3 regions of the Cytobacillus sp. FSL R5-0377 genome follow, and region 2 is predicted to be linked to each of the others. Evidence: riboswitches for the same ligand, from Rfam matches in the RefSeq annotation. Region 2 holds a riboswitch; each other region holds the start of a gene.

Region 1 (10,707 bases), 2.1 Mb from region 2:
GCTGGTTGCAGGCAATCTTGCCGGAATACTCGGCATGATTCTTGCGATCCCTACCTATGCTGTGACCAAAACAATTGTTTTAAATACAATAAGGTTCCTAAGGGCGAGGAAAGCAGCACGGCTCGAGGAGAGGGTTACGTAAAGATGGAAAAGCTCCTTTGCATGAAGGAGCTTTCAGCTTGTAGACAAAGTCTGCTTTGCAGACCACGTCTACAAGCTTTTTTTGTATAATTAGATTGAAAAGATTTTTTGTGGGGGATTCAAATGTTATCAAAACACGTAGAAGATGGAAGAAATCAAATAGAAATGGTCGCTCTTGACCAATTAGTGCCTGAAGATCACCTGGTTAGAAAGATCGAACAAGCTATTAATTTTGAATTCATTTATGACCTAGTAAAAGATAAGTATAGCTTAGACAATGGGAGACCTAGTATTGACCCTGTTGTCCTTGTTAAAATGGTGTTCATTCAATATCTATTTGGCATACGCTCGATGCGTCAAACAATTAAAGAGATTGAGACCAACGTAGCCTATCGTTGGTTTATTGGGTATGGGTTCACAGAGAAAGTTCCTCATTTTTCAACCTTCGGTAAAAACTACGCACGACGCTTTCACAATACGGACCTTTTTGAACAAATCTTCTATCGTATCTTAAAAGAAGCCATGACAAAGGGATTGGTCGACCCATCAGTTGCTTTTATTGATTCTACCCATGTAAAAGCGAATGCGAATAAAAAGAAGTTTGAGAAGAAAATAGCTCGTGTTGAAACAAGAAGTTACCAAGCTCAGCTAGATGAAGAAATTAATATCGACCGTGAGGAACACGGAAAAAAGCCCTTCCCCCCACAGAATAAAGAAGAGTCAAAAGAAATAAAGGTCAGTACAACAGATCCTGAAAGTGGCTATTATGTAAAAGATGAACGGGAGAAATTATTTGCTTATTCATTTCATACAGCATGTGATTCTCGTGGGTTTATCTTAGGTTCTCTTGTCACTGGTGGAAATGTTCATGATAGTCGCATGTTAGACCAACTCGTCACTCAAGTCAGGGATAAAGTTGGAAAGCCTGAATCTATCGCAGTTGATGCTGGATATAAGACACCCCACATAGCAAAATTCCTTATGGATCAAGAGATTAGACCCGTTATGCCCTACACTCGTCCGAGAACAAAAGACGGATATCTTAAAAAGTACGACTACGTATATGATGAACATTTTGATTGCTATATTTGTCCTGAAGGACAAATCCTTCCTTACCGCACAACGACTAGAGATGGCTACAAACAGTACACTTCAAATCCACAAAAGTGTAAAGAATGCCCTCTTTTAGAACGTTGTACTCAAAGCCAAAATCACACTAAAATGATTCATCGGCATTTATGGCAGGGTTACATAGATGAAGTGGAACATCTGAGACATACCGAACTGAATAAAACGTTATATGCAAAGCGCAAAGAAACGATCGAACGTGTCTTTGCGGATGCAAAAGAAAAGCATGGCATGCGTTGGACGACCCTAAGAGGGCTTAAAAAAGTTTCAATGCAGGCGATGCTTACTTTCGCTGCTATGAACCTTAAGAAACTGGCAAATTGGACATGGCGAGGACCATGTCCAGCTTAATTATTGAGGTATGCCAACTGAAAAATATGATAAAACCCCAGTTTCACAAAATGAAACTGGGGTTTGTCTACGGTCTGAAAGCTCCTTTGCATGAAGGAGCTTTTTCATATTGGTATTATTTTTCCTTAAGTATAAAATAAAAATAAAAATGAAAGCAGTGATCTGCATGTGTTTAATCCTCTTTGGATACAAAGTACATCCAAAATACAAGCTGATATTGGCCGCCAATCGGGACGAATTTTATGAGCGTCCAACTGCCCCGGCGCATTATTGGGAGGATCATCCCCACATTCTTGCCGGCCGGGATTTAAGGAAATTGGGAACATGGATGGGGGTCACAAAGAATGGTCGTTTTGCAGCGCTGACAAATTACCGCGATCCGAATGAAGTGACAGAAGACAAGAGGTCAAGAGGAGATCTGGTGGCTGATTTTTTGAAGGGCAGTGATTCGCCTGCTGACTTTATGCACAGGGCATCTGAACGGCGGAGCAGCTATCCCGGCTACAATCTGCTGGCAGGAAATATGGAGGAGCTTTATTATTATTCGAATGTGGAAGATAGAATAGAGCAGCTTCAGCCGGGAATATACGGAGTCAGTAATCATGTGCTGAACACCGAATGGCCGAAGGTGAAAAAGGGGAAGGAGGGTTTATCAGAGATTATAGATAATCCAGCCGGGGACTTAACAGAAGACCTGTTCACACTTCTCCGGAATACAGACCCTGTACCCGATGATTTGCTTCCCAAAACAGGAGTTTCACTTGAATGGGAACGGATTCTGTCTCCTTTATTTATCAAAAGCGATGGCTACGGAACAAGGAGTTCAACCGTTTTGCTGGTGTCAGAGGATGAGATTTTTTACAAGGAGAGGGTACATATTGGGGGTGAAAGAGCGGAACAGGAATTTATTCTCCAAGAATAAGAAGCCAGTTTAGGCGGCTGGCTTCTTTTATTTAGGCAATCGGTAAAGTAATGCGGACCGTTGTTCCTTCCTTTTCCCTGCTGTGGATGTAAAGGTTTCCGCCGTGGTTTTTAATGATTTTTTTGCAGATCATGATGCCAAGGCCGGTGCCTTTTTCTTTTGTACTGTAAAAAGGCTCACCCAGTTTGGCGAGGCGTTCTTCCGGTATGCCGATTCCTTCATCCTCGACACTGATGATGACAGATTGGTCTTCCTGACGGATATCGACGTTTATTTTGCCGCCCATTGGCATGGCTTCAATTGAGTTCTTGATGATGTTAATCAGGACCTGCTTAATTTTATCTTTTTCACATTTCACAAAGAACTCGCCGGGTGATTGAGTTAATTCGATCAGGATATTTTCCATAACCGCCTGGCTGTTTAAAAGGGTAATCACACTTTTTACAACGTTTGTCAGGCAGGTTTCTTCCATTTCGGTTATTTGAGGTTTGGCGAGAACGAGCAGGTCATTGACGATGCCTTCAATCCGTTCCAGCTCATTTAGAATGACCTCTGCGAAATTACCCTTATGTTCTTCGTATAATAGCTGCGTAAAGCCTTTAATGGCTGTAAGCGGGTTGCGGATTTCATGGGCAATGCCTGCAGCAAGCTGACCGACAACGGAAAGTTTTTCAGCGTTCTGCAGCTTTTCTTCAGTCTTCTTTTGTCCGGTTACATCTTTGATAATGATTTGGTATACCTTTCTGTTCTTGAAGGTGGTTGGAATCAGCTGGACTTCAGCTTTTCTTACTTGTCCATCGGTCCGGATCAGATTAAGCTCAAAATTCACGCTCAGCTTTGTTTGCAGAAAATCATCGAGGGTGGAATGTTCTGAAGGAGGGATGTAGTCGTGGAGGGAGGTGCCGATTATCTCTTTGATGCTCGTGAACCCAAAGAGCTTCTTTCCTTCATTATTGATATAGGTCCAAATCCCCTTTTGTGTCACCATTCCGATCGTATCCTTGGAGTACTCCACCAGAAAGCGGTACTTCTCCTGTGTTTCAAGAATTTCCTCTTCCATGATAATTCTCTGTGTCATATCCCGGATGATGCACATCATTTCTTTATCCTCATTAATGACTGTAAAATTGGCTTCCAGCCATAGGTAATGGCCTTCCTTATGTCTGAAACGAAAAGTCTCCCGTTTATGCGGGAGTTGTTCAAGATCTGCCAATGCATCTCTAAGAAGATCCCGGTCATTGGGATGGCAGTATGTATAAAGGCTGCTTCGATAAAAGTCCTGCTGCGTATACCCCAGCATTGATAGGCAGGAAGGGGAGACATATAAAGCAACGCCTTCTTTTGTCACTCTTGCAATCACATCGCTGGAATGCTGAATGGCCAGCTGCAGATTCCTCGCTTCGACTTTGTCGGCGAATAAATCTGCCGGATTCTCGGTCATAATCATTTTGTCCCTCCTTTATTGAGAAATGACACTTTTCCATTATTATACATGAGATAGAGGTATAGACACATAGGATTTAACTATCATTTTTTAGAAGAGTACATAGCATACGGGTTAATGACAGAGCGGATTCAGACCAGGAGGCGGTAATCAAATAAAATATATTTAAACTTTATATTGACTTTCTTTACTTTAAGATGGTAAAGTATTAAGCATATTAACAACCGCATATTAAAAATCTTCTTATCAAGAGAGGTTGAGGGACTGGCCCTATGACACCTCGGCAGCGGACAAAATTGTACCGTGCCAAATCCAGCAAGCATTGCTTGAAAGATAAGAAGAGGACCATTGATAAATGCTGCCCTCTTCTTTCTTTAGAAGAGGGTTTTTGTTTTACGCGGAAATATTGCATCAAGATTCTATTCATAAACATATGAATAATTCTTATCAAGAGAAGCAGAGGGACCTGGCCCAATGAAGCTTCGGCAGCAGGCAGACTGCACTGTGCCAAATCCAGCAGGCAAAAGCCTGGAAGATAAGGAGAGGACTTTAAAAAACCTCTTCTGATGGAAGGGGTAAATTTCAGGATATAATTCTTAGTTTTCGGATTGGAATAGTTAGACAATGAAAGGTGACAGGTACCTATACCAGTTCATCAAATTGGTATAGGTGCCTGTCACCAACCACCACAAAGGAGAGAGGCTGCATGATAGAGTTTCAGAATTTAAAGAAGGTCTATAAAAGCGGAGGTCAGCAGGTAGCTGCTCTGGATGGAATAGATTTAAAGATTAATAAGGGGGAGATTTTCGGGGTGATCGGCTTCAGCGGTGCGGGAAAGAGCTCTTTGATCCGCTGTGTCAATTGGCTGGAGAAGCCGACTTCAGGAAAGGTCATTGTCAGCGGCCATGACTTGACGGCTTTATCTGTTAGAGAAATTCGCGAAGTGAAAAGAAACATAGGTATGGTCTTTCAGCATTTCAATCTCTTAAACTCGAAAACAGTGTTTGCCAATGTGGCGATGCCGCTCACACTGGCTAAGGTCTCGAAGGGTGAAATAAAAAAGCGTGTCCATGAACTATTAGAATTCGTGGGGCTTGCCGACAAGGCGAACAGCTATCCTGATCAGCTGTCAGGCGGACAAAAGCAGCGGATCGGAATCGCCCGGGCGCTCGCAACACAGCCTTCCATTCTATTATGTGATGAAGCAACTTCTGCTCTGGATCCGCAGACAACCAGCTCGATCCTGCAGCTGCTGAAGAAAATAAATAAAGAATACAACATTACGATTCTGATCATTACTCATGAAATGTCTGTTATCAGGGAGATCTGTGATCGTGTCGCTGTCATCGAGGCAGGGAAGATTATTGAAGAAGGAACTGTCTTCAATGTCTTTTCTTCACCCCAAACCCCAACAGCGAAAAACTTTGTCAGCACGGTTATGAATGATCAAATACCTGAATCCATTAAGCAAGTGATTGAAAAGCAGCAGGGGCTTCAAAAGGTATTCAGAATCAATTTTGTCGGGAATTCTGCCGGCCAGCCGCTGCTTTCACAGGTTGCTAAAAAGTTTAATATTGACTTCAACGTTCTGTTTGGAAATATTACAGAACTGCAGGGAACCCCGTTTGGCAATCTCATTGTCGAATTCCAGGGGCAGGACAGTGAAATCAGAAGGGCGATTCAGTACATCAGCCAGGAAAAAGTTTCAATAAAGGAAGTGACTGCACGTGCTAGTTAACCAGGAAAAAATCATTGAAGCCTTAATCGAAACGGTCCAAATGGTGGCATTTTCACTGCTGTTTTCAGCTCTTATCGGACTCCCGCTTGGCATATTGCTTGTTGTGACCAGGAAAGGGCATCTGCTGGAAAACACCGTTGTTTTTAACATCATAAACAGCATTATTAATATTTTTAGATCAGTTCCTTTCATCATTTTAATGGTAGCCATTATCCCAATTACCCGGATGATTGTCGGAACATCGATTGGAACCGCCGCAGCCGTAGTGCCTCTTGTCTTTTATGCAGGACCCTACATTGCGAGATTAATAGAAAATTCATTGCTCGAGGTGGATCCAGGCGTCATTGAAGCGGCAGAAGCAATGGGAGCGACACCAGGACAGATCATTTTAAAATTCCTGATTCCTGAAGCACTTAGTTCGCTGGTATTGGGCTTTACCATTGCGACAATTGGTCTGGTAGGAGCATCTGCCATGGCTGGGGCAGTTGGAGGAGGCGGCCTTGGTGACCTTGCCATTACATACGGCTATCAGCGATTCGATACAACCGTCATGCTGATTACTGTTGCAATCTTAGTGGTCATGGTTCAGGGCCTTCAGTCATTCGGAAATCTCTTATCCAAAAAAATCAGAAGAAGATAACATAGGGGGAAATACATCATGAACAAACTATTTATATCATTCATTATTTTAGCATTGGCTGTCTTTACTGCCGCATGCTCAAGTACTACAGGCGGAGAAGAAACAAAGAAAGTTAAATTGGGTGTCAGCGGATCAGATACACGCATTTGGGATTTTATTGCTGAGAAGGCTGAAAAAGAAGGCATTGAAATTGAGGTTGTGACATTCTCTGATTATGTACAGCCAAACGTTGCCCTTGCCGAAGGTGATCTAGATGTAAATGCATTCCAGACAGTCGCTTATTTTGACACTTTTATTAAAGAGCATAATATGGATCTTTCACCGATCGCGACAACTGTTTTAGCACCAATGGGCCTTTATTCGGAAAAAGTAAAATCAGTCGAAGACATTCCGGAAGGCGGCAAAATTGCCATTCCAAATGATGCTTCAAATGGGGGAAGAGCGCTTCTGTTACTGGAGGAAGCCGGCCTGATCAAACTATCCGAGGACTATGATGGAAATCTTGATCTGAATAAAATCGTTGAAAATCCAAAGAACCTTGAATTTGTAGAAATGGTCTCAGCGCAGACACCTCGTGCTCTTCCAGATGTCTCTGCTTCAGTCGTTAATAACGGAATTGCCGTAGACGCAGGCATGAACCCAACTAAGGATTCTGTTTTTATTGAAAGCGAAACCGCTACGCCGTACGTAAATATCATTGCTGTCAGAACAGAAGACAAAGATAACAAAACGCTTAAGAGAATTGCTGAACTTTACCAGGAAGATGATGTAGCTGATTTCATCACAAAAGAATATGACGGAAGCATGATTCCGACTTTCATTCCATTAAGTGATATTGGCTGGTAATTAATATACAAAGGAGGAAAAATGATGACGGCACCTGTAAAAGCATTAGTTGAACTGAAAGAAGCAATCAAGAAAAATGTTGAGGATAATAAAGAACTTTATCTTTCAGCGAGCCATCAGATTCATGCGAATCCGGAAATAGGGAATGAGGAGTTTTTTGCCTCTGGCTTGCTAGCGGGCATCCTTGAGAAGGAAGGGTTTGAAGTAGATCGGGCAGTAGCCGGGCATGAAACTGCTTTCCTGGCCCGAAAGAAATCCGTTAAACCGGGACCGTCCATTGCTTTCCTTGCAGAATATGATGCCCTTCCCGGATTGGGCCATGGGTGCGGCCATAATATTATTGGCACGACAAGTGCAGCAGCAGCCATTGCGTTAAGCAAGGTTATTGATGATACGGGAGGAGAAGCAGTCGTATTGGGGACCCCCGCAGAAGAAGGCGGGCCAAATGGGAGTGCCAAAGGCAGCTTTGTGAAACATGGCTTGCTTGAAGGCATTGATGCGGCTCTTATGGTTCATCCCTCAAACCATACCCGCCTGACCAGTTCATCACTGGCAGTTGATCCGCTTGACTTTGAGTTTATCGGCAAGCCTGCCCATGCAGCAGCTTCACCGGAGGAAGGAATAAATGCACTGGATGCGGTTATTCAGCTTTTTAACGGAATCAATGCCCTCCGACAGCAATTAAAGGATGATGTGCGTATCCATGGAATAATTACTCACGGCGGCGATGCGCCGAATATTATCCCTGAATATGCAAAAGCCCGATTCTTTATTCGTGCTTCCACCAGAACGAGTTTAAATGAGGTAACTAGAAAGGTGAAAGCTGTCGCGGAAGGTGCCGCCCTGGCAGCAGGAGCAAAGCTGAATGTTATTGCTTTTCAAAATGAAGTAGATAACCTCCTGTTAAACAAGACATATGACCAGGTGTTTAAAGAAGTGATAGAGGACTTGGGAGAAAAGGTTGTAGAAGGGGACAGAGATGGAATCGGTTCTACGGATGCCGGCAATATCAGTCAGGTGGTGCCAACCATTCACCCTTATATCAAAATCGGTGCTGATGATCTCGTTGCCCATACTGTTCCATTCCGGGAAGCAGCAGCATCTGCAAAAGGAGACGAAGCGCTGGTAACCGGAGCAAAAGGGCTTGCACTCACTGCCTTACAGCTGATAACGAAACCGGATTTGCTTAAAGCCATTAAACAGGAATTTCTGGAGCGGAAAACGGCTGAATAGAAAATAAAAGCTATCCTTTTGCGGGATAGCTTTTCCTCATTTTTGTGAGTGTTTTCCTCTCACTGGTGGGTGTTTCCCTGATTTGCTGAGTTTTTTCCTTTAATTAAGTATTAAGTTTCCGAAAATTCCTCATTCTTTTCCCGAAGTTCACATATAACTACTGTTCCTTCATCCGTTCCTGTGCCATCCGGATAAGCTCCTTCACCATACTGCCGCCAATCTTTCCCCCGACTGTTCCTGCCTGTTTGGATGTAAGCCTTCCATTGTAACCTTGCTTCAAAGGTACACCTGCCTCCTCAGCAATTTCATATTTCACAGCATCAGGATTTTCCTTGTCAACATGATACCCCTGGTTTGCCATTACCTGATTTTTCAGCTGATCTAATGCGCCTCTTGATTCCGGTACTATCGGGCGTCTTTTTCTTCTGGCCATGATTCATTCCTCCATAAAATGTTCTTCTTCTTATTATGTAAAAGTACGCTTGGAATAACCCTGAAAAAACTTGTACAACCTCCTGTGAACAGCTATTCTAATGGTAGAAACCTTGAATTTTTGTGAAAAACCAAAAGAAGGTGTTTAAAAATGGCATTAAAATACTTGTCAGCTCTCTTGCTTCCTGGACTGCTGGTATTGTTTTTTACGAGAGTCAGCTATAATCGTGTAATTGGGCTGGTGCTGACAGTGGGGCTTATTGCTGCTTCTGTATATAAAGGCTATACCAATTCATTTGCCTTAATTGTTATAGACGCATTTTCGCTGACGGTTGGTTTTTGGTATGCCCAAAAATTAAAGCAAATAAAGCCAAGTGCTGAATAAATTTTGCAGAACCTGTCGAAAAAAACTATCGACAGGTTTTTATTTAATGATTTATTAGCTATTTTTTAGGCATACGTCCTATCAGCTTTTAATTGAGTTCAATCAAACGTTTGATTAAACTCAAGGCAGTCAATCAAACGTTTGATTAACCATTCTTCGACAATCCCCTCGATAATTCGGCATATTTCCCAAGCAATAATTACTCAGTAAAATAAAAAAACGAATATCCGTTCGCATATTATTGGTTTGTTTTAGGCTCTTTGTGGTAGAATGATGATAGGAGTTTTGAGTAAAAAACTGACAAATCAGCGTGCATCCCGGATCTTAAATTATTTCAATGCTGGTTTGTGTTTACTATATAGATAAAAGTAATTTGAACGGGAGGCTTTTAGGTGAAGGATCAATTTGAATTAGTTTCAAAATATTCCCCTCAGGGCGACCAGCCTGGGGCCATCAAAAAAATTGTGGAGGGAATCAATTCCGGCAAGAAGCACCAGACACTTCTGGGTGCAACAGGAACGGGTAAGACCTTCACAATTTCGAATGTTATAAAAGAAGTAAATAAGCCTACGCTTGTTATTGCCCATAATAAAACACTCGCAGGGCAGCTATACAGTGAGTTCAAGGACTTTTTTCCGAACAATGCGGTTGAGTATTTTGTCAGCTATTATGACTACTATCAGCCTGAGGCTTATGTGCCTTCTACAGATACCTTTATTGAAAAGGATGCAAGCATCAATGATGAAATTGATAAGCTCCGCCACTCGGCTACTTCTTCATTATTTGAGCGAAAAGATGTCATCATTATTGCCAGTGTCTCCTGCATTTATGGTTTGGGTTCTCCTGAAGAATACCGTGAAATGGTGCTGTCCCTAAGAACCGGCATGGAGATTGAGAGGAATCAGCTTCTTCACAGGCTCGTTGACATCCAATACGAGCGCAATGATATCGATTTCCAGCGCGGCACCTTCCGTGTACGCGGAGATGTTGTCGAGATTTTCCCGGCATCAAGGGATGAACACTGTATCCGTGTGGAATTTTTCGGAGATGAGATAGACCGGATCCGTGAAGTGGATGCCCTTACCGGAGAGATTATGGGTGAACGTGAGCATGTTGCGATTTTCCCGGCATCCCACTTCGTTACGCGTGAAGAAAAAATGCGGATCGCCATCCAAAACATTGAAAAAGAGCTGGAAGTGCGCCTTGCTGAATTAAGGGAAAACGATAAGCTGCTTGAAGCCCAGCGCCTCGAGCAGCGGACCCGCTATGACCTTGAGATGATGAGGGAGATGGGCTTTTGTTCCGGCATTGAAAACTATTCCCGCCACCTTACATTAAGACCGCCTGGGTCAACACCTTATACCCTTCTGGATTATTTTCCGGAAGACTTTTTAATTGTCATAGATGAGTCGCACGTAACTCTGCCGCAAATCCGCGGGATGTTCAA
Region 2 (10,707 bases):
TTACCTCTATATACTCATTAAATATCCTTTGTTATTATAATTATACAACTGCTTTCTTAAGGGATAGAATCATTTGTCTGAATGAAACTCTCATTCTATTTCTTTGTTCCTTCTCCCGTTTTATGGCGCATTGATATTCAAAAATCAATTGATCGAGTTCCTGGCTGCAGAGAACCGTTTCCTGGCTAGCCATCCCCTTTTCCCTGGCCGTTTCTATCATTTTTTCCCTTTTTTGCTGGATTTCAGTCAGCAGCTGTATTCTTTTATTGCGCAACTTTTTTCCTCCTAATCCTATCCCTTTTATCCAATATTAATGTGTCTACTTGAAGCATTATTACAAGAATTTCTATAAATGTAAATAGATTCGCAATATTAGACAATCTTTTTCCAAAGTTGTTTTAATCGACACAAATTTCACTTTGGCTTCACACGGTTTCGACACACTTCTGCTGCTTAAAACATGAGGAATCAACAGTATTTGATAAAATTTTTGCAAGTTAGGATTGTAAAAAATATCCAACTACTATAGTGGAAAAATAAAAAACCCAATGCCGGAGCAATGGGTCAACGTATTATTGATGAACTTCCTTTTCCTCATAAATTGGCACCCATCCTTCTGAAGATACAAAAATTCTGATGGCTACCACCTTTCTGTCATCCTGCAAAGTGAAATAATGACGGATATTTTCAGGCACGGAAATTAAATCGCCGGGTTTTAAGTATACCTCAAAAAATTCCCCATCTTTTCCTTGTATAATAAAAACTCCGTGGCCACTGACAATAAACCTTACCTCATCGTCTGTATGATGGTGTTCCTGCTGAAAATTCTGAAGGAGCTGTTCCAAATTCGGCGTATTTTCCGAAAGAGAAATGACATCCTGGGCCATGTATCCTCTTCTTTCTGAAATATCCTTAATTTCTGCAGCAAATGTCTCAAGTATTTGTTGTTTTTCATCATCAGAAAGCAAATATCTCTCCTGAAGGTTTTCTGGCAATTTATCTATTTCCCATTGCTCATAGATAACCCCCTGTTTTTCCAGAAAAGAAGCAACTTCTTCCTGATTCCTGATTTCTTTTTTTGAATTTTTCAGTACGATATATGCCATGCTAATCATTCCTCTCTACTGTTATCTTTCTTATTTAAATCTGCATCTTGTGCCTTACACAACTCTGGATAGCTGATTGGGTCTGTGCTCCAGAAGCCTTAGCTGATAGCGGAACAGAAACTCTGAAGCTTCAAGGATCTTTTTAGCCTCAAAAGAGGTTTTGCCCCAAACAGTAATTCCGTGATTTCTAATTAAAATTGCACCTGAATCTTCATGTACATGGGAAGAGAAACAATTTGCCAGCGCAGGAATATGCGCATAATTTGGAATAATCGGAATTCTAAGGACAGCATCCTCCTCCCATTTATTAAATGCTTTAATGAGCTCTTGCCCCTGAAATGTTACTGCCTCCTGATCTCCATATATTTCTGAGATAACATTATTATCGATTGTATGTACATGAAGACTGCATTCAGCTTTTGTTTTACTGTATATTTCCGTATGCAGAAGTGTTTCAGCGGATGGCTTTAAATGAGTTTCTTCCACCGGACGGCCAAATTCATCCACTAGCAGGAAGTCTTCGGAAGTGCGTTTTCTTTTATCCTTTCCGCTTGCAGTTACAAGGAATTGAAGCGGATTTGAACTGACCTTAATGGCCAGATTTCCGCTCGTCCCCATAAACCAGTCCCTTGCTGCGAGCTCGTCTTTAATATCGGCGAGCTCATTCCATTTTTCCTCAAGTGTGCTCATACTCTCACCTCATTTAATTTTTTTATAACTTCTATGCAATCATAGAACGTTTCAAATGAATTGTGATTAAGGTTCATCTCTTTGCTTTTCTCCAGGAGCAGATCTCTTGCTATGACAAAGTCCGCCTGTTTTGCAGCCTCAAGGTCAGTTACTGAATCTCCGATAACGACTTTTAACGTGTCCTCATCCTCCAGCCTCCTCATAATGGAGGGCTTGCAGCATCCGCAATTATTTTCACATTTTTCATCACAGCTGTGGGGCCATAAGATTTTTATTTTATCGCCGCTAAAATCAGAACTATTGCAGAACACTGCTTTAAAGGGTCCATATTTCTCCAGTACAGGAGTCACAAAAAAATCTATCCCCCCGCTTACTATATAAAGCGGTATATTTTCTTGTGCCAGGTAATCGGCAAAAAGCTGAAACCCATCTCTTATTTTTGCATTTTCCAGGATGAAATCTGTGAGATCTCCTTTCAAATTGCTAGGGAGAAGGGAAAACATCTTTCCTACTCCCTCTTTAATAGAAATCTCCTGATTCAGAACTTGATTTTTTATTCCTTCCCATTGGGGAGGAGCAAAATGTTTCATAATATTGATGATGTTATCACTTTCGGTAATAGTTCCATCAAAGTCGCAAAATACCCCTATTTTAGCCATTCTTAACAGCCGCCTCTTTTGATCCCCACAAATCGATCGCGCTTTTTAATTCGGTGAAGTCTGAAGGAGCATCAGCCAAAGAAACTCCCTTTAAAGTCAAATCAATCGCCTGGCGGAATGCCAAACCGCCTCCTCTTGCCCCATCTGGATGCCCGTGTATCCCGCCTCCGGCATTGATTACACTGTCTATTCCGAAGTCTTCGAAAAGCAAAGGCACTAAACCCGGATGAATGCCGGCTGAGGGTACCGGAAAAGATCTTTTGAAGGAATCTTCCGCATTCAGGTTATCAGCAATGGATATTGCCTGTGTCTTTTCAAGAGCAACAGACCCATAAGGAGATGGGAATAAAGATAAGTCAGCACCCGAATATCTGAGCAGCTTGCCCAAAAGTAAAGGATAAGAGATTCCATAAAGGCTTGAAGCTGAAAGAGCTCCGCTAACTGCAGGATGTGCCATGATAGGCAATTCAATTTCATTATCTTCTCTTAAGGACTGCAAAACATCGAGTCCATAAGAAAATACATTGAACAGCAGAAGATCTGCACCAAGACTTGCTGCCTTCCTTGCCTTGTCTTTTAATTCAAATGTTCTGCCTGTTAAATTCACAGCATAAAGGGTTTGATGGCCCGTTTCCTCGTAAACTTGCCTTAACACCTTTTTTCCTTCTGCTATCCGGGCTTCAAACGGTGTAAGGCTGTTTTCAAATAAAATTTCGTCATCTTTTACAAGATCAATGCCCCCATAGGCCTGTTCTCTCAGCTGTGAAGTCAAAAAATCCATATCTTTGCCGAGCACTCCTTTGAAGATGCTCATCAAAAGAGGTCTGTCATACACATTTAATTTTTCTCTCAGTCCTTCAATTCCAAATCGAGGTCCTGGAAAAAAGCTTTTAAGTTCATTGGAAAACTCTAAATCCAGCAGTTTTATCTTTCCGTCCAATGACAGTTTTCCAAAAACGGTTGTTAATATTGCCGGTAAATCAGGACTAAAATTAACAGCAGGATAGGCGATCTTAATGATCGCAGCTGTTTCCTTGCTTCCTGTATTTTTTGTCACTCTTTCAACAGAAACGACCCTGCCTTTATGCTTCTCCAGCTGAAGCTTTTCAAGCACGGGCAAATGGGTCCATGATCCCACCGTTAATCCTAAAGCAATCTCCTCTGCTTTTTTCTCGGGATTATGTTTTTCATCATGTATCAGATACGCTGCAATAATCTCACTCATTAATCTTCTTCCTTTCAATTTCAAAGAATGGAAAAAATAAAAAAACCTCTTCAAATAAGAAGAGGTTAGCATAACAATCTAACATCTCCTTATCTTTCAGCTATTAGCTGCAAGATTTAGCACCGTGCTTTTGTTAAGTCGGTTGCCGGGCTTCATAGGGCTAGTCCCTCCGCCTGCTCTTGATAAGAAAACGAAATCGAGTATTCAGTTAATTTAGAAATTTAATTAAAATTATGACAGTGCTATATGCTTTTGTCAATTGAATTTTTGAAAAAATTAAAACAAGCTTAATTTTTGTATTCGCTCCACCGCTTCTCTAAGTCTTTCTTCAGATGTCAGCAAACCGACTCTTACAAATCCTTCTCCAAACGGGCCAAAGCCGTTTCCGGGTGCCACTGCAATATGCGCTTTTTCAAGGAGATACTCAGAAAACTCTTCAGATGTAAATGATTCAGGAACCTTTAGCCATGCAAAAAAGGAGCCTTTTGGCGCTTGTACATCCCACCCAATTTCCCTGAGACCGGAAATGAGGGTATTCCGTCTAGACTCGTAGATCGAATTCAACTCTTTTACACAATCCTGAGAGCCTGACAGAGCAGCTGCTGCAGCTTCCTGAACAGCTCCAAACAAGCTGACGTAAAGATGATCCTGCATCAGGTTCAATGCTGCGATAACGCTTGCATTTCCAGCGGCAAACCCTACTCTCCAGCCAGCCATATTAAAGGTCTTTGATAGAGTATAAATTTCAATTCCAACCTCTTTTGCTCCTTCTGCCTGAAGAAAACTGACAGGGTTTTTTCCGTCGAATCCAATTCCTCCATATGCAAAGTCATGGACTACGCATATCTCATGCCTTCGGCTTAATTCAACTGTTTCCTGGAAAAATTCTTTGTTTGCGATTGCTCCAGTAGGGTTATTTGGATAATTAAGAAACATCAACTTGGCTGCTTTAAGCTCCTCAGCCGGCAAGTCACTATATACTGGCAAAAAGTTATTTTCTTCCCTCAGAGGCATTGTCACCATTTCTGCTTTAGCCAGCGCAACTCCTGACCAATAATCAGGATATCCCGGGTCTGGAACCAATATCCTGTCCCCAGGGTTTAAAAGACATTGGGGGATTTCAACAAGCCCTGCTTTGCCTCCAAAAAGAATGGCTATTTCAGTATCGGGGTCTAATTCTACACCATATTCCCTTTTATAAAAGTCAGCTGCTGCCTTTTTTAAATACGGGTAACCCTGAAAAGGAGAGTACTTATGGTTTTGAGGGTTATCGGCTGCACGTTGAAGACTTTTGACAATATGATCCGGGGTTGGCAGATCTGGATTTCCCTGTCCCAAATTGATGACATCATAGCCCTGTTCAAGTTTTTTTCCCACCTTCACAGTCAAAGAAGCAAAAAACTGTTTAGGAAGACTTTTTAAAAGTTCAGATTGCGGATAATTAATCAAATTGTTCACCTGCTTAAAAAAAGGATTGAAAATATAGTCCCAAATGATATAACGTAAATGGTAAGTTGTAAAGTAAAATTTAGAAAGTTTTTATCTATCGGACTAATCATAACATAAGGAAAAGATGATTGTGGGGGAGTAAAGTGAAATTAAGGATTGCTTGTTTGCAAATGGATATTGCATTTGGAAAACCAGAGAAGAATTTTATTGCGGCCGAAGCCATGATTAATAAAGCTCTTAAATCTGATCCAGACGTTTTAGTACTACCTGAACTTTGGACGACAGGCTATGATTTGACCAGATTGGATGAAATAGCAGATCCGGATGCTGCTTTTTCACTGGCATTTTTGAAAGAAATTGCAAAAAAAAATAAGGTTTACCTGATTGGCGGTTCTGTAGCCAAAAAAACAACTGATGGCATTTACAATACTCTGCTGATTGTAGACCATAATGGTGAGCTTTTGCATGAATACAGCAAGCTGCACTTATTCAAGCTTATGAATGAGCACCTCTATTTGAAAGGAGGGGCAGCAAGGGGAGGATTTTCCCTGGCCAACAGGAAGTTTGCAGGAATGATTTGTTATGATATCCGTTTTCCTGAATGGCTGCGTACCCATACAGCAGATGGTGCAGAAGCAATATTTGTAGTAGCTCAATGGCCATTGGCACGGCTTGCTCATTGGCGTGCGCTATTAATTGCACGTGCTATTGAAAACCAGTGTTATGTCATTGCCTGCAACCGTTCCGGCTCTGATCCTGCTAATGTCTTTGCAGGTCATTCAATGATTATTGATCCATGGGGGGATGTGCTTGCTGAAGGCACTGAAACTGAAGAAATTCTGCATGCTGAAATTGACCTGGATAAAGTGAAGGAAGTCCGCGGCTTAATTCCGATTTTTGATGACCGCAAAACGGATTTTTACCGCTGAAAATGTTGCAGAGGGCCCTGTCAGGGCCCCTGCTTATCCTTCTATTTTTGCCCACATTTCTGGAGGGTTTAATTCGTAAATCCCATTCTCGCGGTACATATAATGGTTGATTATGAATTCTCTGCGTATAGTTGCATAATCTTCATGAAACTGTTTGATGTATTCGTTAAGCTCTTTTTCTTCATATTTTTTACCCATTTTCAAGCCTTTAATTAAATGTTCAAAAACCATGAGTTTCTTCTTTCTCTGGGCAGGAATATTCTTCAGTTTTCCATCCCTGGTAAAGAAATTTTCAATAACCTTCTGGTTTTCTGAATTTTGTTCCTCCATTTTTTTAACCTCCTCTTTGTCTGCCAATTTTGCAAGAACCCCTGATTGGTGTTTCAATACGGATTCATTTAGATAAAAATACACAGAATTTTTATCTCTTCTTTGATAAACAAGGTTTATTTCCCGCAGTTTATTCAGGTGATGCGTGATAGTAGGCGGGGTTAAGCCGAGCTTTCCGGCTATAGCCTGGCCATGCAGCGGCCCTTTGGCAAGGAGAAATACAATCCGAATTCTGGTAGGGTCTCCCATTGTCTTATAAAATGCTACTAAACGATTTAATTGCATAAGTAAAGTACCCCATTTCGATTTTTATCTAATTAGATAGTAATCGAATTTAGTTCATTTCGTCAATAGAATTTAAATAAACCAAAAAAATCACCTTGAAAGGGTGATTTTGATAACTATTTAGCATAATGGGCTCCTTCAAGGGATAATAAAATTTCTTTAATTTCTGTCCTGCTTCCCGCATAGCCAGTTAAAGATTTATTTTTGCCGATAACACGATGGCAAGGAATAATGATTGGAAGGCGATTGGCCTTGTTTGCCTGTCCAATAGCCCTCACAGCTTTATCTTTCCCTATCCCGGCAGCGATTTCCTGATAGCTTCTTGTTTCGCCAAATGGAATGAGGCAAAGCTCTTTCCATACTGCTTTTTGAAAATCCGTTCCATTGGGCTCTATAGGGATATCAAATTCCTTCCTATGTCCGTCAAAGTATTCCTCAAGCTGGAGAGTACACTTTCTGATTAAAGTATTAGAAGGATCAAATTGCAATGATGATACCTCTTCCCCTTCCATAAAATCTTCCCCCATGTATATAGCCGAAAGAATTCCATTTTCTGCTACGATGTAAATATCTCCGACCGGTGTCATTTTTTTAGAATAAACTCTGCCTGTCATATTAATTCCCGCCTTTATAATAAGGGCAAATAGATGTGGAAAACAGTTCCTTTTCCCAATTTGCTTTCCACTTCAATTGTTCCCTTGTGCTCTTCTATAATTTTATATGTAACCATTAAACCAAGTCCAGTGCCTCTTTCTTTTGTAGTATAGAAAGGCTCACCAAGCTTTTTTATTTTATGCGCAGGAATTCCTGTTCCTTCATCCCTTATGGTAATGTGAACTTTATGACCAGGGCCCTTTTGAACGGATACGGTAATATAACCGCCTTTAGGCATGACTTCAATTGCATTTTTAATGATGTTGATAAAGACCTTTTTCATTTGATTGGTTTCGCAGAAAACCTTGGGCAAATTTTGTTCATAATAAGTTCTGAATTGAACATTATGAAGCACAGCCTGTGCACTAAGGAGATCGACTGTTTCTTTCATGATTTGTGAAATGTCTTTTTCTATAAATTTGACAGCTTGAGGCTTAGCGAGAATGAGAAATTCATTAATAATGGAATCAATCCTGCTGAGCTCAGTGGTGATTACATTGAAATACATCGTATGATCTTCTTTTACACTGCTCTCCAACAGCTGTATAAACCCTTTAAGAGCCGTCATTGGATTTCTTATTTCATGTGCAATCCCTGCAGCCAATTCTCCAATAACATTCAAGGTATCTGATTTCCGAAGCTGTTCTTCCATTTCCAGCTTCTCAGTTATATCTTTAAATGTACTCATACTGATATTAGAAAAAATATTATGCTTGTTGGAAAACTCAAAGAATTTCTTTCTGCCTGATTTTAAAGTAATGGAAAGATTCCCGTCAGATTGGCCATCTGTGTGTATGTTTCTTAATTGCTCTTTTAATTCATCATCGGTTATATTGCAGTCATTCAAAATACTATGAAGTGACGCTCCGATAAGATCATCCTTTTTCATCTGCAGCATTCTCTGGCCCGATTGATTAATATCAACTATTTGAAACTGATCGTTCCAGAGAAGAATACCTTCAAGTGCTCCTTCAAATATCATGCGAAATTTTTGTTCGCTTTCCCTTAAGCTTTTCTCCATGGCATGACGCTCACTTACATTTCTGAAGATTGTCATATGGTAGCCTTCAACGGAGTTTAATTTCACTGTAAACTCCAATGATTTAAACTGGCCATTGGGCATCAGAAAAACAAGCTCATCCCGTATACTTCCTTTAACGAACATCTCTTTTACAATGCTTTTGTACCTTTCCGATTTTTCATAAACAAAATCTTTTATCTTTTTATTGAGAAGCTCATCATGGGTACATTCAAATATTCGGCAAGCGGCTTCATTCGCATCGATGATTTCACCGCCGCCACCCCAAAAAATAATTCCATCAAGTGCTTCGATAAATAAGTCAGCATAAAGCTCTTCATTCTTTTTTACTTTCCGCTCAAGGAGCCTCTTGCTCGTTACATCACGTAATAAACACATATAAAGGCCGCTATCATTTAGGATGCTGGCAGTAAAATCAAACTCAATAATACTTCTGCCAGTATATACCGGCAGGATGCCTCTGGCACTTTTATTCTTCCTCAGAAGCTCTATGTGCTTTTCAAGCTTGAAATGCCTATTTTCCGGTACGATTTCATACAGGCTATTGCCTATGAGCTGCTGTTTATCCATTTTTATACTTTCAATAAATGATGGATTGACATCGACTATTTTCTCCTCGCTGTCAAATATTATAATTCCATCTTTTGAGTGTGAGAAAAGATTATATCCTAGTGAATTATTATTGGCCAAAATATTATTTTCCTTTTCCAAAGTCTCAATCCTGGCATAGAGTCTCCTGATTTCCTGATTCATAATGACCACTCTATTTCCTCCTATTGGGGTATGCAATTAATTAAATATTTCTACAAAATTTGACCAAAACCTTTAAATCTCAGGGAAAACTGTCATAAATAATTTTTAATATTAATGCGTTTGGAGAATACAGAAAAGGCATACCCTTTCACGAGTATACCTAAAAATTTACAGTTTGAATTTTATGATCATCTCATTTAATTGTTCAGCCAATTCCGAAAGAGATTGTGCATTATCTGAGATTTCCTCCATTGAATGATTAGTCTGAGCCATTGATGCACTTGTTTGCTCGATGCCTGCAGCAGATTCCTCAGATACTGCGGCAATATTGCCAATGGACTGGTTCATATGCGAAGAGTTAATTGATACTTGCTCGAGGCTGCGGGAAATGTCACTAACATTGGTGGACATTGAGTTAACTGCCTCGTAAATTTTTTGAAACGTTTGTCCTGTCAACTGAATTTGCTCAGTTCCCTTTTCAACTTCTGCATAGCCTGTTTGAAGTGACACGGCAACACTATTTGACTCTGATTGAATCCCCCCGACAATCTTGGTGATATCCGAAACAGAGTAGGATACCTGTTCAGCAAGCTTCCTCACCTCATCAGCAACGACTGCAAACCCTCTTCCATGCTCACCGGCTCTGGCAGCTTCAATTGCTGCATTTAATGCAAGCAGGTTGGTCTGGTCAGCAATTTCCTTTATAACCTTAACTAGCCTTGAAATTTGTTTGGTCTGATCATCCAGCCCATTAACCTTGTTCACAGATGATTTCATTATCTGATTAATTAATCCCATTTGTTCCTGGGATTCTTTCATGAGCTTGTTTCCATCCTCAGTAAGCGACAACACCTCTGTGGAAGCACTCTTGATTTTATTCCCGCTGCTTGCTGCTTCATTCACTCTTTCCAGGTACTCGTCCATCAATAATGACAATCGTGTTGCTGAACCAGACTGATCCTCAGCTCCTCCTGAAAGCTCCTGCATAGTAGAAGCAACCTGCTGACTGGCTGCTTTTACTTCATTAGCAGCAATATTCAATTCTCCGCTTCTTTCTGTTACATATCCAGAAACTGCATTAATTTCCTGAATCATAGCCTGCAGTTTCACTTTCATGGAATTCATAGCTCTGCTAAGCTGTGCCACTTCATCATTGCCCTCATATTCAACTGAATCAGCGTTGAGGTTTCCATTTGCTATTTCATTTGAGAATGTAACGATCGAATTTAATTTTTTTGTAATGATACTGCCTATAAAAACAATACTTGTTATTCCAAAAATAGCAGAAACGATGATTGAAATACCAAGTGTTATTAAAGTTAAGATAAGACTTGCTTTAGCAGAAGATACAGCTTTGTTCTGGTCCTCTTTCATCATACTGCTCAGGGTATTCAATTTTTCAACCGTTTCAGAAATAATATTATCTGCCTGCAATTTCCCAAGCCTGTACTCTCTTTCATGCTGAAGTTTTACTTTTGGCTCAATGACTTCATGAAATAAACTGGTGATTTTTTGATCATTTTCATCAATTTCCTTAAAAAGTTCTTTCGATTTTGCACTGCTCAAATCCGGAGAAACTTCCTCCTTT
Region 3 (10,707 bases), 550 kb from region 2:
GAGCATCAGCATATTGAAAAAACGACTCTGGCAGACTATGCATTTGAATACGGGAAAAATCACAGTGCCCTTTTATTAGGCTATGGGATGCTATTCAACCATTCTTACCAGCCAAATGCAGTTTATGATATTAACTTTGACAACCATACGTTTGATTTCTTCGCCTATAGAGATATTAAAGCAGGTGAAGAGGTTTTGATTAATTATAACGGGGAAGCTGAAAATGATGATCCCCTTTGGTTTAATAAGTAATTTAATTGGAGACTGCCCCTTTCATGGCCGAAAGAGCAGTCTCCAGCCCAGAAGGGAGAGAGTAGTGTGTCCGGCGTATTTTCTCACGATTATAAAGCTTTCCCTTTTATGGTATTATCCGCACCTCATATATCCATGCTTGTATTATTTACAGCTTTATCCGCGCTATTATTCATCTTCAGAAAAGAATTATTCCGGCTTGATAAACTCATAAGGCTGTCTATGTTTCTAATGCTTTTTACATTGGAACTTCTTTACCATGCCTGGCTTTATCATGGAGGGGAATGGGATATTTCCTTCACCCTGCCGCTTCAGCTTTGCTCCATAAGTTTAGTTCTTAGCTTGTTATTATTAGCATCGAAATCTAAGGCCATCTTCCAGATTGTCTATTATTTAGGCGTCACGGGAGCTTTCATGGCAATACTGACTCCTGAGCTGTTTTTAGGCTTTCCTCATTTTCGCTATTTTCAATTTTTCATTACCCATAATCTAATCATCTGGACCTGCCTTTATTTTGTGCTGGTTCATCAATTTAAGCCAACAGGTATAGGATTGTTCCAGTCCTTTGTCTTCCTGAATCTCTGTGCATCAGCTGCATTTTTTGCAAACAAGTTAACAGGAGGAAACTATATGTTTTTGTCCCAAAAGCCGGAGAATAATACATTATTAGATTACTTAGGGCCCTACCCTTATTACATAATAACACTGGAGATAACGGCATTATTCCTGTTTTCATTATTATTGCTGCCATTCAAGATGATTGGCAAAAATAAAGCTGGAAAGGCGGAACCCGTATGAAACCTGTAAAAATAGGAATTGATGCTGGAGGTTCCCTGCTGAAAATGGCATTTGAAGAACATGGTCAAATCCATTACAAAAGCTATTCGGTTGATGAACTATACAGTTCTATGAATTGGCTGAAGATGACTGCTGCTGATGTGCCAATGGCATTGACCGGCGGGAAGGCTGAATACCTTAAAAAAGAGTTTTTTCAAAACGCCCTGATAGTCCCTGAATTTGAGTCTTGCGGTATAGGTACATCCTTTTTAATGAAGCAGGATGGATTATCCCATAAAAGTTCCCTCTTAATAAATATAGGCACAGGAACTTCGATTTTTCTGAAAAAGGATGGTAACTTTACACGCTTGTCCGGAAGCGGTATAGGCGGAGGCACTTTTATGGGGCTTGGAAGATTGCTGACTGGTGAAAATGATTTTGTCAAACTCGTTTCATTGGCTAAATGCGGGAACGCGGAAAGTGCAGACCTGTTGGTCAAAGATATTTATGAACCATTTGATGCACCGATAGAAGGAAGCCTGACTGCCAGTAATTTCGGAAAAATTAAGGATGATCAAGTAAGCAAGGAGGACAAAGCAGCCAGTTTAACGAAGATGATTGCGGAAACGATTGTTCTTCTAAGCTCTCAGGCAGCAGATCAGCACCAAATAGACTGCATTATATACATAGGAAGCACACTTCGGCATAATGCCCCGTTAAAGGACCTTTTAGAAAAGTATACCGCCATGCTCGGCAAGAATTCTGTCTTTAATCAAAATGGGGAGTTTTGTGGAGCAGCAGGTGCAATGCTGTCCTTGTAGAACCAGATGATTGAAAGATTCTTTTTTTCAAGATAAAGTTGAAATAGAATGCAAAAAGAAGCAGGTGGCAGATTTGAAGAAAAGATTCTTTACAGTCGGTATGGCAGGCCATATCGACCATGGAAAAACCACATTGACAAAAGCATTAACAAATGTGGATACAGATAGGCTTAAAGAGGAAAAAGAGAGGCAAATATCCATAGAACCGGGATTTGCCCCTTTACATGAAGATGAGGAAATTCAAATTTCAGTAGTGGATGTACCCGGTCATGAACGTTTTATCAGGCAAATGATTGCTGGTGTTGCAGGTATTGACTTAGTCATCCTGGCTGTGGCAGCTGACGAAGGAGTTATGCCGCAAACAAGAGAACACCTTGAAATTCTTGATTTTCTGGGGATCCGCAATGGCATTGTTGCCATAACTAAAATTGATCGTGTGGATGAAGAGTTCACCGGCCTGGTAAAGGAAGAAATCTTTGAGGAACTGAAAGGTACAGTTTTTGAAAAAGCTCCATTTATTTTAACAGATAGCCTTACAGGCAAAGGTATTGAAAAGCTAAAGGAGCAAATTATCCATACTTTGAAGGAACAGGACACACGGGATGTAAAAGGTCCATTCCGCCTTCCAATCGATCAGGTATTTACTGTGAAAGGCCAGGGAACTGTAGTAAGAGGCACAGTTTATGAAGGTATAGTAGAGGAAGGACAGCTTCTGAAAATCATGCCAAAGGGTATTGAGACCAGGGCACGCCAGCTGCAGGTTCATCATCAGCCCGCAAAGGCGGCATTTGCAGGCCAAAGGGCGGCCATTAACCTTTCGGGTGTGTCAAAGGAGGAAATTGAACGGGGCGAGGTCCTCGTATCCTCGGAGCATTTCAGCATTACGAAAATTATTGATGTTTCAGTAAGAATGGTGGGAGATTTAGAGCATATCGTCAAACAGAGAATGCCGATCAAATGTCATATTGGTACAGCCGAGGTCATGGGCAAAATTGTCTTTTTTGACCGAAATGAATTATCCAATTCTGAAGGAGAAATCCTCTGCCAGCTCCGTTTAGAAGAGGAAGTTGTCGCCAAAAGGGGAGACAGGTTCATTTTAAGGCGGCCAAGTCCCCAGGAGACAATCGGCGGTGGCTGGGTTATCGATCCTAATGGGGAAAAATACCGGTTCGGCCAAAAAACCATTGAAGATTTAAGCAGAAAAAAAGAAGGGACACCGAAAGATCGTATAAAAGCGGCGATGTCCGAAGAAATGGTCCTAACACCTTCACAAATTATAGCAAAAACCTCGCTTGATGAATGGACGGTTAAAGAAATTTTAAAAGAAGAAGACTTTCTGAACATTAATAACAAGGAATTCACTTTAGTAGTCATTAAAGAGGCAATAGAGGAAGAGATAGCTGACCGCCTGAATGAGTTCCACCAGGAAAATGCAATGAAGCAAGGGATTAATAAAGCAGAATTGCTTCAGGCAATGCAGAATAAATACCCTAAAATACTGGTTGAATTTGTTTTGAATTCAGGGATTAAAGAAAATCTTTTCAAACGCAAAGGCCAGTTTCTGCAGTATAAGGATTTCTATCCCCATGTACCTAAAAGCTGGCAGAAACGCACTGACAATCTAATTGTTGAATTAAAAAAAGATGGCTATACAGTAAAGCCTTTCGATCAATATTATGCTTCTGCAGGAATCCCAGAGAATCTCAAAGGAGACTTAAAACGATTTTTGGAAGACCAGGAAATCGCAGTTCCGCTTGATGCTCAATACTATTGGCATGGTGTTCATTTTAGAAAAGCAGTGGAAGAACTGAAAAAGAGCACTGCTGCTGAATTTGAGGTTGGGGATGCAAAAGAGATATTGGGTCTTTCCAGAAAGTATATGATCCCTTTCCTTGAAAAACTTGATTCTTTAGGAATGACACGCAGAGCAGAAAATAAAAGAATTTGGATTTAAAATATCTTATTTAGAAGGATCAGCATCTGAATGCTGGTCTTTTTAGTTTGTTCAGAAGAAAAAAGTTTAATTAGAATAATTTGAATTATGGTGATAAACTACCCATGTCTTCCTGAAATTATGGTAATTAACCCAATTAAATGCAGGATAAATGTACTGCGAATTAACCAATAAAGGAAATAACATGAAAAAATTGATATTTTTTCTTATTTGTCCATTATTTTCAGATAGGATTTTACTAGAAATATTACTAATATTAGGATGTCAAAGAAATTTAAGGAGTGTACAACTTGAAGAAACAACTACTTACAATGGCTGCGACAGCTGGTTTTTTGATTACACCGTTCAATGGAGAAGCAAGTGCACATGAAAATAAATATATAGTTCAGTCTGGTGACACCTTATGGGGAATCTCTCGCTCTAATAATCTTTCAATTGAAGAGTTAAAGACATGGAATAATCTATCAGGCTCAATAATTTATAAAGGACAAGCTCTGACTCTGCTGGCACCGCACAGCCATGACGCAGCAGCTGGCGGTTCTTCTGGCAGTACAGTCAGCTACACAGTGAAATCAGGCGATACTTTATGGGGAATTGCAAGAACACACGGCCTTTCTGTCAGTACCCTTAAGAGTTTAAACAGAATCAGCAGTGACACGATTTATCCGGGACAAAAGCTAAAAGTGAAAGGTTCGGCTAACACTGCTGTACCTTCTCTTCCTGCTAGCACTGGATCTTATACTATCCAAAGAGGAGATACTCTTTCAGGTATTGCATCTCGCCATAACCTATCGGTTTCACAGTTAAAAGCCTTGAATAATCTTACTTCAGACATCATTTATGCCGGCAAAACGATAAAGGTATCAGGTGCTGCAGCAAGCAAGCCGGCAGAATCACAGGTAGCTGCTCAATCGACATCCAAGGTAAATGAACTTATTTCTGAAGCAAAAAAATACATCGGTTCACCTTATAAATGGGCAGGAAGCACTCCTGCAGGATTTGACTGCAGCGGCTATTTGAACTATGTATATGGGAAAGCAGGAATCTCTATTCCTCGTACAGTTGCATCCATTTGGAGTGCCACAAAACATGTTGCCTCACCAAAAGTGGGAGATTTGGTATTCTTTGAGACTTACCAATCAGGTCCATCACATGCTGGAATATATCTTGGCGATTATAAGTTCATTCATGCCGGTTCTTCACGGGGTGTAGAAATAAGCGATATGAATAATTCTTATTGGAAGCCTCGTTACTTAGGGGCAAAAACCACTTTTTAGTTATAAAAAAGTACTCAGCGCTTTAATAAGCACTGAGTACTTTTTTTTAATCTCTTCGATCATTAAAAGTCTTGGAAAGAGCTTCCTTTGCGTCTCCCCATTTTTCCTCGGTTTGTCCTTTTAACTTATCCATATTGCCTTCCGCTTCTTTAGATTCGTTATTGGTCAGTTTGCCGTATTGTTTTTTAAATTCACCTTTTAATTGGTCAGCATTCCCTTTTGTTTGTTCTCTATTCATATTTGCACCCTCCTAAGTTATTGCTTACTTCTTAAATACCCAAAATGAAAAAGTCCAAACAATTGATATAATAAAAAAGCATTTTTATTTCTCAAACCATAACGAATGTGTTTCCTATAATGCTGGAAAATTAAAAACTTATTGACAATTTATTATTATTGATATATTATTTTTACTATCAATTAAATAATTTACTTATCAAGAGTGACTGAGGGATCAGGCCCTATGACGTCCGGCAACCTCCATAATGGAACGGTGCCACTTCCTGCAGAATGATTTCATTCTGAAAGATAAGTCGTGATACATAACGATGCCTCTTTCCCGAATGGAAAGAGGTTTTTTGTTTGAAAAGGGGCAATGAAACTGGGGGGATCTGCATGATAGAAATTAAAGAACTTGAAAAAGTCTATGAAACTAAGAAAGGTAAAGTAACTGGTGTTGATCATGTATCGCTTAAGATTGAAAAAGGGGAGATTTTTGGCATCGTCGGATACAGTGGAGCAGGCAAAAGCTCTTTGCTGCGGTGTTTAAATTTATTGGAGAAGCCCACTTCTGGAGAAATCCTTATTGATGGATTATCTTTAACGTCTTTAAGCAAGAAAGAGCTTCGCCAGGCGCGTTTAAAAATTGGCATGATTTTTCAGCATTTTCATTTGGTTAGTTCGAAAACCGTATTCGAAAATATTGCTTTTGCTTTAAAAGCAGCAAACAAAACGAAGACTGAAATAGAAGCACGAGTTCATGAATTGCTTGATATGGTCGGATTAACGGATAAGAGGGATGTCTACCCATCACAGCTTAGCGGCGGGCAAAAACAGCGTGTTGGCATTGCCCGTGCACTGGCAAACAATCCATCAGTTCTTTTGTGTGATGAGGCTACATCAGCACTTGATCCAAGCACTACCAAGTCCATTTTGTCTCTGTTGAAAAAAATTAATAAAGAATTAAATCTGACCATTGTACTAATTACACATGAAATGGAAGTTGTTAAAGAAATATGTGACAGAATGGCTGTCATGCAGGATGGAAAAGTAATTGAAGAAGGTAAGGTCTATAATTTGTTCGCCAGCCCGAGAGAAGCGCTGACCAAAAAGTTCATTAATAGCGTGCTTCAATTTGACTTGCCTGAGAAGCTTTTAAAGGAACGTGAAGGCAAGATTATTAAGGTGTACTTCCAGGGAAGTATTGCAGAGGAGTCTGTTATTTCTGAGGTGTTTCAGCAATTTAAAGTGAAGGGGAATATCCTTCATGGAAAAATCGAATACATTCAGGAAAAACCGCTCGGGATTTTTGTTATGGCGATAACAGGTCCTGTGCTTGAAGTCGAAAGAGCCATTCAATATATTACAGACCGGACAAGGAATTTGGAGGTGGTTCGTGATGCAGCTTGAAAGTTTAATAGCTATACTGCCGGAACTGAATAAAGCATTTTTAGAGACCATTTATATGGTTGGAATATCTATTGCAGTAGCCATCATTGTTGGTCTGCCAACAGGTGTTTTGCTTTTTGTAACTGATAAGGGTCTATTTTTGGAAAATACCGTTTTTAAAAACATTGTCGGCTTCATTGTCAATATGATCCGTTCCATTCCGTTCATTATTCTGCTAATTGCTCTTTTGCCATTAGCTAATTTGATTACCGGAACGACCATTGGACCGACTGCTGCATCGGTTTCACTCTCAGTTGCTGCCATTCCGTTTTTTGCGAGGGTTGTAGAACAGTCTTTAAGAGAGATTGATAAAGGTGTCATTGAGGCTGCTGTAGCAGTCGGGGCTACACCGTGGATGATTGTAAAGGATGTACTCGTACCTGAGGCAAAGCCGGGGATTGTTCAGGGAATTACCATTACGGTCATCAGTCTTGTAGCATACTCTGCAATGGCAGGTATTGTCGGCGGCGGTGGAGTCGGGGACCTTGCGATACGCTTTGGTTATTACCGTTATGACAATACAGTCATGTTCACAACTGTTATTATTCTAATTTGTCTAGTCCAGATTTTCCAATTTGCCGGGGACCGGATCGCCAGATTAGTTGATAAAAGATAAAAATATCATCAGGGGGAAATAAAATGAAAAAGATAACATTTGCATTCATACTTATGCTTACATTTGCTGTACTTGCGGCGTGCGGAAGTGAGAACTCATCTTCCGAGGCAAGCGGTGATAAGAAAAATATCAGCATTGGTGCTACTTCGGGTCCATACAGTGACATGGTCAGCAAAGCAATAAAGCCAATTCTTGAAGATAAAGGCTATAAAGTAAAAGTAGTAGAATTTAGTGACTATATCCAGCCTAACCTTGCCCTTTCAAAAGGAGACCTGGATGCTAATCTTTTCCAGCATAAAATTTATATGGAGACTTTTGCAAAAGAACATAATATTGAGCTGTCAGAAGTGATTACCGTCCCAACTGCCCCAATGGGCATTTATTCAAAAAAATTCGCTTCATTCGAGGAAATCAAAGAAGGTTCAGCTATTGCCATACCAAATGATCCAACGAATGCGGCGCGCGCGTTTTTAATCCTTGAGGATGCAGGACTTATCACAATAAATGCAGAAGCTGATCCGCTTACTATTTCTGAAAAAGATGTAGAAGACAATGTCAGGAACCTGCAGTTTAAGCCAATTGAAGCTGCCCAGCTGCCGCGTGCAGTGGACAGTGTTGATTTATCAGCCGTACCAGGAAACTATGCCCTCGCTGCAAAGATGGATTTGCTCGATGCACTGCAACTAGAGGACATGCCAGATAAGTACCGAAATCGAGTCGTAATTGACACGAAAAATACAGATAAACAACTAGCCAAGGACTTAAAGGCAGCTGTTGAATCTGATGAATTCGAAAAGGTTATCGATGAACAGTTTGAAGGCTTCGGTAAGCCGGAGTGGATGAAATAAAAAAATATTAATAAGAGAATGCGCCAGACCTTCTGGCGTATTTTTTTATTTATCAGGCCATAAATCGAATACAATCTATTATTAGTGAAGTTTTCTTAAAATCCTGATAAAATAAACAAGGTCTATTTAATGAACCTCCATAGAAAGGACATATAATATTGTTTTTTAAACAATTGGGAAGATTATTTTTCTTTTTTCTAGTCTTAGCAACTGTATGGCTTTTAGTCTATCAATATATTCAGTTTTCTGCAGATCCTGATTTAAAGGATGGGCCCCCTCCAACCGCTCTTCATCCTGCAGTAGCTGAAAAGAAGGATGAGCTGATCGCTCAGGCTGCCGCTAACGGAATCAATGTTGTCATTACCCAGGATTTCAGAAGTATAGAGGAACAGAATGCCCTTTATGAAAAGGGACGTACAGCTGAGGGGAATATTGTTACCCATGCAAAAGGGGGAGAGTCCTACCATAATTTTGGTCTGGCGATTGATTTCGCACTGATGTCCGTAGATGGCCAGGTGATATGGGATATGCAGTATGACGGAAACGGAAACAGCAAAGCGGATTGGATGGAAGTGGTTGCAATCGCAAAAAACCTTGGGTTTGAATGGGGAGGGGATTGGGCTAAATTCAAGGACTATCCTCATCTTCAACTGGACTTTGGACTTTCCATCTGGGAGCTGCAAAGAGGGAAGAGGCCTCCTGAAGCTGAATGATGATAAAAGAACCTCCACCCATGAATGAGTGAAGGTTCTTCTCTTTTCTTAAATTACCATTTCAGATTGTACATAGTGATACAGCAGCTTAGCCGTATTCTCAATCGAGTCCTCATGTGTACGTTCAAATGCATGGGAAGAATCAATCCCCGGTCCGATTAAGCCATGGACAATATCGTGCCCTGCGCGGATGGCTGCCGAAGCATCAGATCCGTAAAAAGGATATATATCAAGCTTGTACTCAATTCCATTATCCTTGGCAAGCTGAACCAGACGCTTTCTTAGTTCATAGTGGTAAGGGCCGCTTGCATCCTTGACACAGATGGAAACGGTATACTCATCTGTCGACTGCCCGTCTCCCATTGCCCCCATATCAACAGCCAGATATTCGACCGTTTCCGGTGTAATATTGGAATTGCCGCCATAGCCTATTTCCTCATTGTTTGAGATTAGGAAATGGGTTGTGTAAGGCAGCTCAATGTTTTCGGTTTTCAGCTGTTTAATCAGCTGAAGAAGGATCGCGACACTTGCCTTGTCGTCAAGATGCCTTGATTTAATGAAACCTGCCGGTGTGGTCTGCACACGAGGATCAAAGGATACAAAGTCACCGACACCGATTCCAAGCTCACGGACATCATCATCGCTCTTAACTTTTTCATCGAGGCGGATTTCCATGTTTTCCTGGTTTCTTTCTGCTTTCCCGGCATCCTTATAGACATGAACTGAAGTCTGATGCATCAGAATTGTTCCTGTGAATTTTTTGCCTGATGATGTTTCAATTTCACAATACTCGCCTTCGATTGAGTTATATTTAAATCCGCCAATTAAATCAATTTTCAGACGTCCGCTCGGCTTAATTTCCTTAACAATCGCGCCAAGGGTATCAACGTGAGCTGTCAGCATCCTGTGGTTTTTTTCGTCTTTTCCGGGGAGGGAGGCAATGAGGCCTCCTTTCCGGTTACGTTTCGTTTCAACATTAAGCTCATTCAAAAACTTTTCTACATATGTAATAACTTCATTTGTATTTCCGGAAGGACTTGGAATAGAAACGATTTCTTTTAATAAGTTAATGGTTTCTTTCATGTCTGGATATACCATATAGAATATCTCCTCTCAAATTATTCACGCGCAATTCTTATTATACTGTGATTTCTTGGGATAAGCATGTCTTATAAATAAAAAAACTGCCAGATCGGCAGTTTAATTTAAATTTCTTCGGATAGCAGACTTTTCCTTGTTCTTAATCGGTAAAATCTTCTGAAGTCTTTTACCAGAACCTTTATGACTGAATAAAAAGGTATAGCAATCAGGATTCCGATAAAACCATAAATGGATCCTGCAGCCATTAAGATAATAATGACTGTAAGCGGGTGGAGGTTAAGTCTTTTGCCCATCACATGAGGCGAGACGAGATTGCTTTCAAGCAGCTGAACTGAAATCAGAACCAATATGATTTTTAATACCATTCCCGGTCCCTGCAATAACCCGATGAATACTGCAGGAATGATGCCGAGTACAGGACCTAGAAAGGGAACAACTGTCAGGAACATGGCAAATACAGCTAATATTAATGCGTATTCCAATCCGATAATCTTATACCCGGCATACATTAACACACCGTCAACAACTGCCACAATAAACTGGCCGGTTACATAGGAAAATAAGGTTTTGTCTATATCCCCTAAAATTCGCTGGCCTTCATCCTCGTGTTTGTCAGGCAGGTATTTTAAAAGAAAAGGCCTGAGCTTGTGGTCATCCTTAAGGAAGTAAAATAAGATAAA

Evidence for each region. A riboswitch is a leader RNA that binds a small molecule or an ion and turns the genes downstream of it on or off. The one in region 2 is predicted to bind S-adenosylmethionine.
Region 1: it holds a riboswitch for S-adenosylmethionine, as region 2 does, so the genes downstream of both, NSQ49_RS15390 (methionine ABC transporter ATP-binding protein) here and NSQ49_RS04775 (2,3-diketo-5-methylthiopentyl-1-phosphate enolase) in region 2, are expected to answer to the same signal.
Region 3: it holds a riboswitch for S-adenosylmethionine, as region 2 does, so the genes downstream of both, NSQ49_RS02095 (methionine ABC transporter ATP-binding protein) here and NSQ49_RS04775 (2,3-diketo-5-methylthiopentyl-1-phosphate enolase) in region 2, are expected to answer to the same signal.

The regions. Positions count from the first base shown of each region.
Region 1 covers NZ_JBBORA010000001.1:3,025,568-3,036,274, forward strand. The annotation lists gene NSQ49_RS15370 (AI-2E family transporter) at 1-142, shown strand, start outside; gene NSQ49_RS15375 (IS1182 family transposase) at 265-1,620, shown strand; gene NSQ49_RS15380 (NRDE family protein) at 1,787-2,542, shown strand; gene NSQ49_RS15385 (PAS domain-containing sensor histidine kinase) at 2,574-3,989, opposite strand; SAM riboswitch class I at 4,227-4,326, shown strand; SAM riboswitch class I at 4,428-4,528, shown strand; gene NSQ49_RS15390 (methionine ABC transporter ATP-binding protein) at 4,693-5,724, shown strand; gene NSQ49_RS15395 (methionine ABC transporter permease) at 5,714-6,364, shown strand; gene NSQ49_RS15400 (MetQ/NlpA family ABC transporter substrate-binding protein) at 6,383-7,210, shown strand; gene NSQ49_RS15405 (M20 family metallopeptidase) at 7,235-8,443, shown strand; gene NSQ49_RS15410 (alpha/beta-type small acid-soluble spore protein) at 8,601-8,876, opposite strand; gene NSQ49_RS15415 (DUF2198 family protein) at 9,027-9,260, shown strand; gene uvrB (excinuclease ABC subunit UvrB) at 9,653-10,707, shown strand, end outside.
Region 2 covers NZ_JBBORA010000001.1:963,752-974,458, forward strand. The annotation lists gene NSQ49_RS04755 (aspartyl-phosphate phosphatase Spo0E family protein) at 41-274, opposite strand; gene NSQ49_RS04760 (1,2-dihydroxy-3-keto-5-methylthiopentene dioxygenase) at 573-1,106, opposite strand; gene NSQ49_RS04765 (methylthioribulose 1-phosphate dehydratase) at 1,161-1,796, opposite strand; gene NSQ49_RS04770 (2-hydroxy-3-keto-5-methylthiopentenyl-1-phosphate phosphatase) at 1,793-2,455, opposite strand; gene NSQ49_RS04775 (2,3-diketo-5-methylthiopentyl-1-phosphate enolase) at 2,448-3,680, opposite strand; SAM riboswitch class I at 3,767-3,869, opposite strand; gene NSQ49_RS04780 (pyridoxal phosphate-dependent aminotransferase) at 3,957-5,129, opposite strand; gene NSQ49_RS04785 (carbon-nitrogen family hydrolase) at 5,273-6,058, shown strand; gene NSQ49_RS04790 (DUF2087 domain-containing protein) at 6,092-6,673, opposite strand; gene NSQ49_RS04795 (methylated-DNA--[protein]-cysteine S-methyltransferase) at 6,790-7,287, opposite strand; gene NSQ49_RS04800 (PAS domain-containing sensor histidine kinase) at 7,302-9,119, opposite strand; gene NSQ49_RS04805 (methyl-accepting chemotaxis protein) at 9,288-10,707, opposite strand, start outside.
Region 3 covers NZ_JBBORA010000001.1:410,088-420,794, reverse strand. The annotation lists gene NSQ49_RS02125 (SET domain-containing protein) at 1-252, shown strand, start outside; gene NSQ49_RS02120 (YwaF family protein) at 319-1,050, shown strand; gene coaW (type II pantothenate kinase) at 1,047-1,850, shown strand; gene selB (selenocysteine-specific translation elongation factor) at 1,915-3,804, shown strand; gene NSQ49_RS02105 (C40 family peptidase) at 4,095-5,081, shown strand; gene NSQ49_RS02100 (CsbD family protein) at 5,128-5,319, opposite strand; SAM riboswitch class I at 5,512-5,616, shown strand; gene NSQ49_RS02095 (methionine ABC transporter ATP-binding protein) at 5,697-6,710, shown strand; gene NSQ49_RS02090 (methionine ABC transporter permease) at 6,700-7,365, shown strand; gene NSQ49_RS02085 (MetQ/NlpA family ABC transporter substrate-binding protein) at 7,389-8,213, shown strand; gene NSQ49_RS02080 (M15 family metallopeptidase) at 8,372-8,926, shown strand; gene NSQ49_RS02075 (M42 family metallopeptidase) at 8,975-10,024, opposite strand; gene NSQ49_RS02070 (AI-2E family transporter) at 10,132-10,707, opposite strand, start outside.